4 regions of the Pseudomonas sp. P110(2024) genome follow, and region 4 is predicted to be linked to each of the others. Evidence: predicted binding sites of a transcription regulator. Region 4 holds the regulator's gene; each other region holds the start of a gene.
The links. The regulator FliA, encoded in region 4, starts transcription of late flagellar genes. The targets are predictions, from matches to a motif close to CTAAAGTTTNNNNNNNNNNNGCCGNTAA.
Positions count from the first base shown of each region.

Region 1: a site for FliA is predicted at 1,566-1,593, ahead of AC25ND_RS03095 (flagellar protein MotY). Genes of this name have one in related genera too.
Region 2: a site for FliA is predicted at 1,482-1,509, ahead of flgM (flagellar biosynthesis anti-sigma factor FlgM). Genes of this name have one in related genera too.
Region 3: a site for FliA is predicted at 1,794-1,821, ahead of motA (flagellar motor stator protein MotA). Genes of this name have one in related genera too.

Region 1 is NZ_JBLIYT010000002.1:19,366-22,731, reverse strand. It holds gene rnt (ribonuclease T) at 1-393, opposite strand, end outside; gene pyrC (dihydroorotase) at 453-1,499, opposite strand; gene AC25ND_RS03095 (flagellar protein MotY) at 1,630-2,607, shown strand; gene AC25ND_RS03090 (argininosuccinate synthase) at 2,736-3,366, shown strand, end outside.
Region 2 is NZ_JBLIYT010000013.1:123,158-126,523, reverse strand. It holds gene AC25ND_RS20795 (chemotaxis protein CheV) at 1-557, opposite strand, end outside; gene flgA (flagellar basal body P-ring formation chaperone FlgA) at 621-1,370, shown strand; gene flgM (flagellar biosynthesis anti-sigma factor FlgM) at 1,545-1,859, shown strand; gene AC25ND_RS20780 (flagella synthesis protein FlgN) at 1,907-2,374, shown strand; gene AC25ND_RS20775 (flagellar brake protein) at 2,465-3,208, shown strand; gene AC25ND_RS20770 (MFS transporter) at 3,257-3,366, opposite strand, start outside.
Region 3 is NZ_JBLIYT010000009.1:3,446-6,811, forward strand. It holds gene motB (flagellar motor protein MotB) at 1-874, opposite strand, end outside; gene motA (flagellar motor stator protein MotA) at 878-1,729, opposite strand; gene AC25ND_RS15395 (HDOD domain-containing protein) at 1,860-3,366, shown strand, end outside.
Region 4 is NZ_JBLIYT010000007.1:199,395-202,760, reverse strand. It holds gene fleN (flagellar synthesis regulator FleN) at 76-909, shown strand; gene fliA (RNA polymerase sigma factor FliA) at 906-1,646, shown strand; gene AC25ND_RS13275 (chemotaxis response regulator CheY) at 1,750-2,124, shown strand; gene AC25ND_RS13270 (protein phosphatase CheZ) at 2,144-2,932, shown strand; gene AC25ND_RS13265 (chemotaxis protein CheA) at 2,945-3,366, shown strand, end outside.

The DNA of each region.
Region 1 (3,366 bases), on a different contig from region 4:
GCGCTTGATGTCGTTGCGCGCCACTGCGGCATTGAGGAAGCCCAGGTCGAAGCTGCTGTTGTGCCCGACCAGGATTGCCCGCTTGCAGCCATTGGCCTTCAGCGCCTTGCGCACGCCGCGGAAGATATCGGTCAGTGCGCTTTCCTCGCTCACCGCCATGCGCAGCGGGTGGTCCAGCTTGATGCCGGTGAATTCCAGCGCGGCCGCCTCGATGTTGGCCCCTTCGAACGGTTCGACCCGGTGGAAGTAGGTGTGTTCGGGGAACAGGAAGCCCTTCTCGTCCATGCCAATGGTGACGGCGGCGATCTCCAGCAGCGCGTCGGTGGCGCTGTTGAAACCGCCGGTCTCGACATCCACCACCACTGGCAAGTAGCCACGAAAACGCTCGGCCATGGGGTGGCGCGAGCCGCTGCTGACTTGGCTGTCCTGGTCGTCTTCGTACAGGTCTTCGCTCACGCGTTGTCCTCCAGCAGGCGCCAGCGCAATTTCTCACCGGCGCGCAGGGGGATCACGGTGTTGTCGCCGAACGGCAGGCTGTCCGGCGCGGTCCATTCCTCACGGACCAAGGTGATGGTGTCGGTGTTGCGAGCAAGGCCGTAGAAGTCCGGGCCGTGCTTGCTGGCGAAGCCCTCGAGCTTGTCCAGCGCGTTGCGCTGTTCGAACGCCTCGGCGTACATCTCGATGGCGGCGTAAGCGGTGTAGCAGCCAGCACAGCCGCAGGCGGCTTCCTTGGCATGCTTGGCGTGGGGCGCCGAGTCGGTGCCGAGGAAGAACTTCGGATTGCCGCTGGTGGCGGCATCCAGCAGCGCCACCTGGTGGGTGTTGCGCTTGAGGATCGGCAAGCAGTAGAAGTGTGGGCGGATACCGCCGACCAGCATGTGATTGCGGTTGTACAGCAGGTGCTGGGCAGTGATGGTCGCACCAACGTTGGCTGGCGCCTCGGTGACGAACTGCGCGGCGTCGCTGGTGGTGATGTGCTCGAACACTACCTTCAGGGTCGGGAAGCGTTCGACCAGGCGGCGCATGTGCTCGTCGATGAAGCGCTTCTCGCGGTCGAACACGTCGATCTCGCTGCGTGTGACTTCTCCGTGCACCAGCAGGGGCATGCCGGTTTCGGCCAGGGCCTCGATCGCCGGGAAGATATTGTCGATGCTGGTCACGCCCGAATCGGAGTTGGTGGTGGCGCCGGCCGGGTAAAGCTTGGCAGCGTACACGATCCCGCTGGCCTTGGCGGCACGCACATCGTCAGCGCTGGTACGGTCGGTGAGATAAAGCACCATCAGCGGCTCGAAGCGGCTGCCGGCGGGTCGTGCGGCAAGGATGCGCTCGCGGTAGGCAGCGGCCTCGACGGCGTTGCGCACTGGCGGAACCAGGTTGGGCATGATGATGGCGCGGGCGAAGGTGCGCGCCACGTCACCGACGGTGTGTGGCAGAACGGCACCATCGCGCAGATGGATGTGCCAGTCGTCGGGGCGCAGGAGGGTCAGGCGATCGGACATTGGAGATTCCAGGCGGGTCGAACTCAGAAGCCAATGCTACCGGAAAACCCCTGTTCGAGCACGGCTATCAAGTTTTCCGACGGGCGACCGATAGCGTTCAGGTAAGCCGCCAGAATCTGTGGAGCCGACCGTGCGCCAGCGTTACCTAGCCCTGTTCACCCTCGTTGCCAGCTTGCCGGCCGGGGCAATGACCTTCCAGACCCGCGTGGAGAACGTCGCCTGGAAAGTTGAGGGTGACCAGTTCGAATGTCGCCTGATCCAGCCGATCGACGGTTTCGGCAGCGGCGAGTTCGTGCGCCGCGCCGGCGAGCAGCCAACCTTCCAGCTGCGTTCGGACAGCAATATCCTGGGCGCCGGCTCCGCCACCTTGCTGGCCGCCGCCGCGCCCTGGCAGCCCGGGCGCGGCGACATCAACCTTGGTGCGGTGCATATGGCCCGTACCGGGGTGTTGTTCACCTCCAGTCAGGGCCAGGCCAGCCGTTTGATCAACGGCCTGCTCGATGGACGCAGCACCGTGGTGCGCAACTACCGCGGCGAAGGTGGCCGGCCGATGGAAGTGCATGTGATGCCGGTCAGTTTCGCCAAGGCCTACAGCGACTACCAGCTGTGCGCCGCCAAGCTGCTGCCGATGAACTACGACCAGATCCGCCAGACCCAGGTCGGCTTCCCGGGGGGCGGGATCGAGCTGGACAGCTCGGCGCGCGCGCGCTTGGATGTGCTGCTGGACTACCTGAAGGCCGATCCGACGGTCAATCACATCGAACTCAATGGTCACTCCGACAACAGCGGCAATCGTCTGACCAACCGCGACACCTCGCGTCGACGGGCGCTGGCGGTGGCCGAGTACCTCAAGGCCCATGGTGTGCCGGAAGAACAGATCACCGTGCGTTTCCATGGTGAGCGCTACCCGCTGGCCAAGAACAACAGTGCCGCCAACCGCGCGCGCAACCGCCGGGTGAACATCCAGCTCGAGCGCGTGACGCCGGTCGAGAAGCCGGTGGAGAAACCGGCAGCGCCGGTGCCGCCGTCGACCCCGACACCCACGGCTACCACACCTGCGCCAACGCCTGCGGCTGCTGCCACGCCGTCCGCTTCGGCGAAATCCTGAGAGCGACCACGGGTCGCGCTCTCGACAATTCCTGTCGCTTTGTCGTCACAAGCTGTCGCCCCATTGTAAATATTTCGGCAAGGCCGGTAGAATCAACGGCTTTCCGTACAACCCCGTGGAGTGATGGCATGGCGGACGTAAAAAAGGTCGTATTGGCGTATTCCGGCGGCCTTGATACTTCGGTGATTCTCAAGTGGCTGCAGGACACCTACAACTGTGAAGTGGTGACCTTCACCGCTGACCTCGGCCAGGGCGAGGAGGTCGAGCCGGCCCGCGCCAAGGCCCAGGCGATGGGCGTGAAAGAAATCTACATCGACGACCTGCGCGAAGAGTTCGTGCGTGACTTCGTCTTCCCGATGTTCCGCGCCAACACCGTCTACGAAGGCGAGTACCTGCTGGGTACCTCCATCGCCCGTCCGCTGATCGCCAAGCGCCTGATCGAGATCGCCAACGAAACCGGCGCCGACGCCATTTCCCACGGTGCCACCGGCAAGGGTAACGACCAGGTGCGCTTCGAGCTGGGCGCCTATGCGCTCAAGCCAGGCGTCAAGGTCATCGCCCCGTGGCGCGAGTGGGACCTGCTGTCCCGCGAGAAGCTGATGGACTATGCCGAGAAGCACGGCATCCCGATCGAGCGCCACGGCAAGAAGAAATCGCCGTACTCGATGGACGCCAACCTGTTGCACATCTCCTACGAAGGCGGTGTCCTGGAAGATACCTGGACCGAGCATGAGGAAGACATGTGGCGCTGGAGCGTCT
Region 2 (3,366 bases), on a different contig from region 4:
TCGACCGTCAGCACCCGCAACATCACCGCCTTGTCCTGCACCTCGGCATCGATCACCCCCTCGGACACCGACTCGGACGACGGCGCCACTTCGGCCAGCACCTTCTCGACATCGATGATCTCGACCATGCGATTGTCGACCCGGGTCACGGCGGTCAGGTAGTGATCGCGCCCGGTGCCCTTGGGTGGCGGATGGATCTCTTCCCAGTTCATGTTGACGATGCGCTCGACCGAGTGCACCAGGAAGCCCTGGGTCTTGGTGTTGTACTCGGTGATGATCACGAAACTGTTGCGCGTTTCTTCCTTCAACTGCGGAAGGCCAGTGGCCATCGACAGGTCAAGGATCGGGATGGTCGCCCCCCGAATGTTGGCCACACCGCGCACCACCGGATGGGATCTGGGCAGAAGCGTCAGGTCCGGGCACTGCAGCACCTCCCGCACCTTGAACACATTGATGCCGTAGAGCTGATCGCCATTGAGGCGAAACAAAAGCAGCTCCAGGCGGTTCTGCCCCACCAGTTGCGTGCGCTGGTTGACCGAATCCATCACTCCAGCCATGCCAGACTCCTTCAACGATTGCCTAAGTACCGAATCGGCACGGGCTTTGCTTTTTTGAACGCCATGTACACGAAAACGACAAATTTCCGACGACTGACGCGCCTGCTGACCGGCTCACTGGCCGCCCTGTGCCTGCTGGCACCCGGCATTCGTACGCTGGCGGACTCTTTTACCTTGCCTGAACAGCTTATCGGTGTCACTCAGGGGTTTCTTGAGTTCACCGTAGAGGATTATCTGGCGACGACCCAAACCCCGGGCCGCTACGAAATCCAAGTCAATACCCTGGACCCGCGCCTGCGCATGCCCCAATGCAGCCAGCAATTGGATGCCTCGCTGGAAAGTTCGACGCCGCTCGGGCGGGTCACGGTACGGGTACGCTGCGACAGTGCCGCGCCCTGGACGGTGTTCGTCCCGGCACAGGTCCGCCTGCTGCGCGATGTGGTGGTCATGACGCGCCCCCTGAAGCGCGAAAGCGTGGTGACCGAAGGCGATGTGGCCATGCGCGAGCGCGATGTCGGCAGCCTCGGCCCAGGCTACCTGACCCAGCTCGACCAGGCCGTGGGCATGAAGCTGCTGCGCCCCACTGTGCTCGACCAGGTACTGACGCAACAGCACCTGGAACAGGCCGAGGTGGTTCGCAAGGGCGACCATGTGGTGATCATCGCCCGCAGCGGCAGCCTGAGCGTGCGCATGCCGGGCGAGGCACTGGACAAGGGCGGCCTGCAGACGCAGATCCGCGTGCGCAACCTGAATTCCAGGCGCGTGGTCAAGGCGCGGGTCACAGGCCCCGGCCAGGTCGAGGTGGCCATGTAACACACCGTGTCGGGATAATGACAGAACGCTGGCGATGTGGAACCGCGCGCCCTAAACTGTGTCACAAATCGGGTTGCGCACCTGTACCTGGAGGCCCTGATGCATTCACACCTAAAGTTTTGCTCAGGCTGGCCGAAAACCAGGCATGCGTCCTAATTCCCAGGGGTTCTGAACATGGTCATCGACTTCAGTCGTCTCAACAACTCTCCGTCCGTCACGGGCGGCGTTCGCGGCAATGCCGCGCCAGGCAACGCCGAAAAAGCCGGCGAAGCCAGTGAAGCGCCAAAGCGCGCCAATGCCAGCGGAGAAGCGGTACACCTGAGCCCAGAGGCCCAGCAATTGCAGAAGATCAGCGACAAGCTGCGCGATCAGCCGACCGTCAACAGCGCCCGCGTGGCCGAGTTGAAGCAGGCCATCGCAGACGGCAGCTACAAGGTCGATGCCGACCGGGTCGCCAGCAAACTGCTTGATTTCGAAGCCCAGCGCTGACCTTCAGGCGCGCTGACTTCAAGGACGCAACACGCCAAGAGTTAGCCATGCACGACACTACCCTGCTGCAACTGATTGAAAACGACATAGCGCCGACGCAGGAACTGCTCGAGCTTCTGCAGAACGAAGCGATAGCCCTGCACGGTCGGGACATGCTGGCCCTGGAGCAAATCCTGGCCCGCAAGCAGTCGTTGATCATCTTGCTCGAGCAGCAGGGCAAGCGGCGCAGTCAGTTGCTCCTCGAACTCGGCCTGAGTGCCGATCGCGAGGGGGCCCAGGCGCTGGCCGCACAGTCGAGCAATGGCGAGGCCATCATGAGCCGGCTCGATGCACTGGGCGAGCTGATGGATGCCTGCCGGCAGGTCAACGAGACCAATGGCCGGATCATCCAAGTGCAACAACAGACCACGGCGAACCAGATCAGAATCCTTCAGGGTGGCGATTCCCCGTCGCTCTACGACAGCCGTGGCGGCACCTCGCCAATGGCCAAGCCCCGCGCACTCAGCCAAGTGTGATTAGTTCTATCTTATTTGTACCAAGACACGGAACATACTGGCAAAATGCCGTAACTTGCGTGTGCCGTTTTGCCTGGAGATTGATAACCCGTGTTCAATGAATCCGATGCGCCCCAGCCACCAAAGGTGCTCACCACCCCTTTGGAGATCACGGCCAACTTGCGCCAGTTGCTGGATAGCCACGACCCGCTGATCATCAGCTTCCACGAGCGCAGCCAGCGATTCCAGAGCTATGTGGTGCACGTCGACCGGGACAACGGCGTCCTGGCACTGGATGAAATGATCCCCCGCGATGGCGAAAAGTACATCGAGAACGGCGAGTCGTTCCGCGTCGAAGGCTTCCATGACGGCGTGCGCATCGCCTGGGAGTCCAGCACACCACTGACCATCACCGAGATCGACGGCCATCGCTGCTACCGCGGCCCACTGCCCGAGGAAGTGACCTATCACCAGCGTCGCAACGCCTTCCGCGCCGCGCTGAAGCTATCGCAACTGGTCGACATCACCCTCGACGGCGCCCACCTCAAGGGCAACGGCGCCCTGCGCGGCAAACTGCTGGACATCTCCGCCACCGGCTGCAAGCTGCGTTTCGACGGCAACGTCGAGGACCGCCTGCAACTGGGCCAGGTCTACGAACGCTTCAAGGCCGGCAACCCGCTGGGCCTGACCGACACCCTGGTAGAACTGCGTCACCTGCACTTCGAGGAACGCATCAACACCACCTTCGCCGGGGTGCGCTTCCATAACCTCAACGGTCAGGCACAGCGCAAGATCGAGAGTTTCGTCTATCAACTGCAGCGCGAGGCACGGCGGTTCGACAAAGACGACTATTGAGCGTCGCCAGGACATGATAAACGCCACCCCATGGGTGGCGTTTTGCATTCAGCGAGTAGCTGATTTGCTCGTCTCGCTTTCCCTCTCCATGCCGGCCTCCTCTTCGGTATCTTCCGCCGCCACCGGCGCCTGCATCACCTCCTGCACGGTCTGCTCAT
Region 3 (3,366 bases), on a different contig from region 4:
CAGGTGGCGCTGCGTCCGGCTTGCCCTGCTCACCTTCGATATCGCGTTGCGCCTTCTTGGTCAGGACGATGATGTCGATACGGCGGTTGACCGGGTTAAACGGGTTGGCACGGTCGAACAGCGACGACGATGCATAACCGACCACACGGGCCACCTGCTCGTCCGGATAGCCACCGGCGACCAATGCACGACGCGCCGCGTTGGCGCGGTTGGCCGAAAGCTCCCAGTTACCGAAATCGCCGGTACCGGAATACGGCTTGGCATCGGTATGGCCACTGATGCTGATCTTGTTCGGGACCGCCTTGATGGTGTCGGCCATGGCCAACAGAATATCTTCGAAATAGGGCTGCAGTCGTGCACTCCCCAGGTCGAACATTGGCCGGTTCTCGGCATCCATGATCTGGATGCGCAGACCATCCTGGGTGATCTCGAACAGGATCTGGTCCTTGAACTTCTGCAGTTGCGGGTTTTCCTCGACCTTGTTCTGCAACTCCTGCAGCAAAAGCTCGAGGCGCTCGCGCTCGACCTGCTCGGCCATGGTCTCGACCTTGTCCTTGTCCAGCTGCAGGCTGGTGTCGGGCGTCGGTTCGGACTTCACTTCCGGGTTGATGGTCTTTTCCGGCGCCAGTTGCGGCGAACCGCCCAGGTCGATGATGTAGGGCGTGCCGCTCTCGGAGAAGCCGATCGGATCCTTGAAGTAGCCGGCGATGGCGATCTTCTGCTCGGGCGTGGCCGTCGACAGCAGCCAGAGCACCAGGAAGAACGCCATCATCGCCGTGGCGAAGTCGGCGAAGGCGATTTTCCAGGCGCCGCCGTGATGGCCGTCGCCAAAGCGCTTGACGCGCTTGACGATGATGGGCTGATTGTTCTCCATGGCTTAGCGACCGCGTACCGCTTGTTCCAGCTCGGCGAAGCTCGGGCGGTGCGCCGGGTACAGCACCTTGCGACCGAACTCGACCGCCAGCGACGGCGGCATGCCGGAGGCCGAGGCCACCAGCGAGGCCTTGATCGCCTCGTAGACGTTCAGTTCCTCTTTCGCATCGTGGCGCAGGGCGTTGGCCAGCGGGCCGAAGAAGCCGTAGGCAGCGAGAATACCGAAGAAGGTACCGACCAGCGCCGCGCCCACGTGCAGGCCGATGGACTTCTGGTCGCCATCGCCCAACGAGGCCATGGTCACCACGATACCCAGTACCGCCGCGACGATACCGAAGCCGGGCATGCCGTCGGCGATGCCGGTCACCGCGTGGGACGGGTGCTCCAGCTCTTCCTTCATGCTCAGCAGCTCCATGTCGAACAGGCCTTCGAGCTCATGGGGCGCCATGTTGCCTGTGGACATGATCCGCAGGTAGTCGCAGATGAACGCGGTCATGCGCTCATCGCCCAGCACGGCCGGGTACTTGGCAAAGATCGGGCTGGCCGCGGCGTCCTCGATGTCCCCCTCGATGGCCATCATGCCTTCACGACGGCTCTTGTTGAGGATCTCGTACACCAGGCCCAGCACTTCGAGGTAGAAGGTGTGGGTGAAGCGGGTGCCGAACATCTTCAGCGACTTCTTGATTACATGCATGGTCATGTAACCAGGGTTGGCCTGGAGGAACGCACCAAAGGCCGCGCCGCCGATGATCAGCACTTCGAACGGCTGGATCAGTGCCGCGATCTTGCCGTGGGAAAGCACGTAGCCGCCGAGCACGCTCGCGAATACGACGATGATGCCGATAATTTTAGCCATAAGTTGGAAGCACTTGCTGTCGTGGTCAGGGTAGGGAACGGAAGCTTGAAAACTCTTCTTCTACTTATCGGCAGAACTGCGCCAGACTATAGCCACTCATTGCGAAAAGCCAGTTCGGACTGATGTCAATATGCCAATTGAAACCAAGGTGCCAAGTCAGGTTCCGTCGAGTCTAGAGGCCTGGGTAAAGCTGCTCGACGGGATTCGAGTACCCGTGCCGAAAGACAGCCACGACCGCGTTCTACAGGCCATCAACGACAGCCGCCGCTCCCTGCGCGACATCGCCGAACTGATGCAGGACAGCCCCGCGTTGGTGCTCTGCGTGCTGCGCGAGGCCAATCACCCAGCCAACGCCAGCCTGGCGGAGCCTGCCGAAAGCCTGGAAATCGCCCTCAATCGGCTGGGGCTGGCCCGCACCAGCCAGTTGCTGGCGCGGCTGCCGTCGATACCGGCCGACGAGATCCCGCCGGTGCTGCGCCAGTTCCTGTTGATCAGCCAACACGCCACCCAACAGGCCAACGGCCTGTTCGCCAGCCGGCTGGCGCGGCTGTGGCAGGAAATCCACTGGGGCAGCCTGCTGTTCCTCTCGCCGCTGTGGCCGCTGGCCCTGGCTTACCCCAAATTGCTGGATAACTGGGAACTGCGGGTCATCCACAAGAGCGAGGACGCCGCCGAGGTCGAACGGGAACTGTTCGGCGTGCGCCTCATGCAACTATGCCAGGCCATGGCCGAGCATTGGCGCCTGCCCGAGTGGGTGACCCAGGGCTATCGCCTGCTGATGGACGAGCGCGAGCAACTGGCTCAGGTGCTGAACATCGCCCGCGAACAGGACCCGCTGGTCCAGCAGCAGCGCCTGGACGACGAGCCAGCGCTGCGTCGCTGGTTCAACCAGCCACCCAACACCGTGCTGCTGGCCAACGGCCTCGCCCTGGCCGCCCAGGTAGGCTGGGACAACCCGCACCTGCTGCGCTGGCAACTGCTCACCGCGCTATACCTGCAGACCACCCTGGACGATGTCCAGCAGCAGGTTCACCAACAAGCCGCGGCCAGTGCCCGTCATCACGCCCGTGATGCGCTGTTCCACCCGGCCGAGGCGCTGATCTGGCCCTGGCACCAGCGCAGACCGCACCCGGACATGCTTACTCCGCCGCCACCCAGCACCGAGGATCTTGGCCGCTGGCGCGCGCTGTGCCAGGAACTGTTGGCCCAGCCCAGCCCGTTCAGCAATGCCGTGCACCTGGCCACCCAGGCCCGCGACGCCCTGCTGGCCTGCGGCATGCAACGCATCATGCTGCTGAGCCTGGACAAGACCACCGATTACCTGCGCGTGCAGCAGACCGCCGGCCTGCCACGCGAGGCCGCCGCCATGGCGCTGCCCGTCGTGCAGAACAAATTGTTGCAAAAGTTGATGGCAAAAGCCGGGCAACTACGCCTGACACCCGAAAACCATGCCCAGTTCAGTGCCCTGCTGCCGGCACCGCTGCGCGCTTTCTTCCGCGGCGAGCACTTGCTGCTGCGCTCGCTGGCGGTGGGCGACCAGGTACTGATGCTGGCGGTGGCCGACCAGGACGGCAAGCCGTTGGCCGACGTCAGCGTGCAGGCGTTCGGCAAGACCGCGCAATGCGTGGAGCGCGCCC
Region 4 (3,366 bases):
CCGGCCGTACCGTGGCCTTGAACGTTCAGCCCCTCATGTGGCCTGGGTCCAAGCGAGACAAGGTAAAGAACAGACATGGGTAGCATGCATCCCGTACAGGTGATCGCCGTGACCGGTGGCAAAGGTGGCGTCGGCAAGACTAACGTTTCAGTGAACCTGTCTCTGGCGTTAGCCGAGCTCGGCCGCCGGGTCATGTTGCTGGACGCCGACCTGGGCCTGGCCAATGTCGACGTTCTGCTGGGGCTCACGCCCAAGCGTACCCTGGCCGATGTCATCGAGGGTCGCTGCGAGCTGCGCGATGTGCTGCTGCAGGGGCCTGGCGGTGTGCGCATCGTCCCGGCGGCTTCCGGCACCCAGAGCATGGTGCACCTGGCGCCAGCCCAACATGCCGGCCTGATCCAGGCCTTCAGCGAGATCGGCGACAACCTCGACGTGCTGGTGATCGACACCGCTGCGGGTATTGGTGACTCGGTAGTCAGCTTCGTCCGCGCCGCCCAGGAGGTGCTGCTGGTGGTGTGCGACGAGCCTACCTCGATCACCGACGCCTACGCCCTGATCAAGCTGCTCAACCGCGACTACGGGATGAATCGCTTCCGCGTGCTGGCCAACATGGCCCAGAGCCCGCAGGAAGGGCGCAACCTGTTCGCCAAGTTGACCAAGGTCACGGATCGTTTCCTTGACGTCGCCCTACAATACGTCGGTGCCGTGCCGTACGACGAATGTGTGCGCAAGGCCGTGCAGAAGCAGCGGGCTGTATACGAGGCCTTCCCGCGGTCCAAGTGCGCGCTGGCTTTCAAGGCCATTGCGCAGAAGGTCGACAGCTGGCCGCTGCCTGCCAACCCGCGCGGACACCTGGAATTCTTCGTCGAGCGCCTGGTGCAGCCCACCAGTGCAGGGCCGGTGCTATGAACGCGAGCGGTTTCAAGATGTACAGCAAGGCCGCCAAGGACGCTCAGTACGAGCTGATCGAGCGCTACGCGCCGCTGGTCAAGCGCATCGCCTACCACCTGCTGGCGCGTTTGCCGGCCAACGTCCAGGTCGAGGACCTGATCCAGGCTGGGATGATCGGCCTGCTGGAAGTGGCCAACAAGTATGACGCCAGCAAGGGCGCCAGCTTCGAAACCTACGCCGGCATCCGCATCCGCGGCGCCATGCTCGACGAAGTGCGCAAGGGCGACTGGGCACCGCGCTCGGTGCACCGCAACACGCGTATGGTCAGCGACGCGATTCGCTGTGTTGAAGCAAAGACAGGGCGCGACGCTAAAGATCACGAGGTTGCTGCCGAACTCCAATTGAGTCTCGATGATTACTACGGGATTCTGAACGACACCTTGGGCAGTCGCCTGTTCAGTTTCGACGACCTGCTGCAGGACGGCGAACACGAGGGGCTGCACGAGGACGGAGCCAGCGGCCAGCTGGAGCCATCGCGGGACCTGGAGGACGAGCGCTTCCAGGCCGCCCTGGCCGATGCGATTGCCAACCTGCCGGAGCGCGAGCGCCTGGTCCTGGCGCTGTACTACGACGAAGAGCTGAACCTCAAGGAAATCGGTGAGGTCCTGGGGGTCAGCGAATCGCGTGTCAGCCAGTTGCACAGCCAGTGCGCGGCGCGTCTGCGCAGCCGCCTGGGGGAATGGCGGGCGCGTTGAACCAGGTTTGATGCAGTCGTTTTTTTGTGGTGCCGAATTGATTGAGTGCGCGCTCGGCGCCGAGCGCGTTTAAGACTGCTTGGAGGTCTAATTGAACAAAGACATGAAAATCCTCATCGTTGACGACTTTTCGACGATGCGGCGGATCATCAAGAACCTGTTGCGTGACCTGGGTTTCACCAACGTCAAGGAGGCTGATGACGGCAACACGGCACTGCCGATGCTCACCAGCGAACACTTCGACTTCCTGGTAACCGACTGGAACATGCCGGGCATGACCGGTATCGACCTGCTGCGTGCTGTTCGCGCGGACGAGCGCCTCAAGCACCTGCCGGTACTGATGGTCACCGCAGAAGCCAAGCGCGAGCAGATCATCGAAGCTGCCCAGGCCGGCGTCAACGGCTACGTGGTCAAGCCTTTCACCGCCGTGGCGCTGAAAGAAAAGATCGAAAAGATCTTCGAACGCGTCAACGGCTGAGTCACGTCTGGGGGGCGCAATGGAGTCAACCAACAACTCTTTGGGTGAGTTCGAATCAACCCTTAAGAAGCATGCCCAGGAACTGGTCGAGAGCCTCGAGCGCGGCCGGTTCGGTGATGCGGTACAGCTGATCCACCAACTGAACCAGACCCGCGATCGCGGGCTGTATCAGGAAGTCGGCAAGCTTACTCGCGAACTGCACAGTGCAATCGTCAACTTCCAGATCGACCCGTCCATGCCGCAGGCCGAGGAAGTGTCGCAGATTACCGACGCCACTGAACGCCTCTCCTACGTGGTTCGCCTCACCGAAGGTGCGGCCAACCGCACCATGGACCTGGCAGAGGCCTGCACCCCGGTGCTCAACGACCTCGCCGCCGAGGCCCAGAGCCTGTCCGCCGATTGGCAGCGGTTCATGCGCCGTGAGGTGGCAGCGCCGGAATTCCGTGAGTTGGTCAAGCGTGTGGACAGTTTTCTGACGCACAGCGCCGAAGGTAATCAGAAGGTCGCCGGCCATCTCAACGATATCGTCCTGGCCCAGGATTATCAGGATCTCACCGGCCAGGTGATCAAACGGGTGACCGCGCTGGTCACCGAAGTCGAAAGCAATCTGCTCAAGCTCGTGCTGATGGCAAGCCAGGTCGACCGCTTTGCCGGGATCGAACATGACCACCAGCAGCTGCGCGCTGAAAAAGATCAAGAAAAACATCCGACTCGGGGTGAAGGTCCGCAGATTCATGCCGATAAGCGTGAAGACGTCGTGTCCAGCCAGGACGATGTCGACGATCTGTTGTCCAGCCTGGGTTTTTAAGGAGCACGTTTAATGAGCTTCGGCGCCGATGAAGAAATCCTCCAGGATTTCCTGGTAGAAGCCGGCGAAATCCTCGAGCAACTGTCCGAGCAATTGGTCGAGCTGGAAAGCCGGCCCGATGACGCGGACCTGCTCAATGCGATTTTCCGCGGTTTCCACACTGTAAAAGGGGGCGCCGGCTTCCTTCAGCTCAATGAGTTGGTGGAGTGCTGCCACATTGCCGAGAACGTGTTCGACATCCTGCGCAAAGGTGAGCGCCGGGTTGACGCGGAACTGATGGACGTGGTGCTCGAGGCCCTCGACACGGTCAACAGCATGTTCGGCCAGGTGCGCGAACGTACCGATGTCACGCCGGCCACGCCGGAGCTGCTGGCGGCGCTGTCGCGCTTGGCCGAGCCCGGTGGCGCCGAAGCCCCGACCCCGGTGGTCGAGGC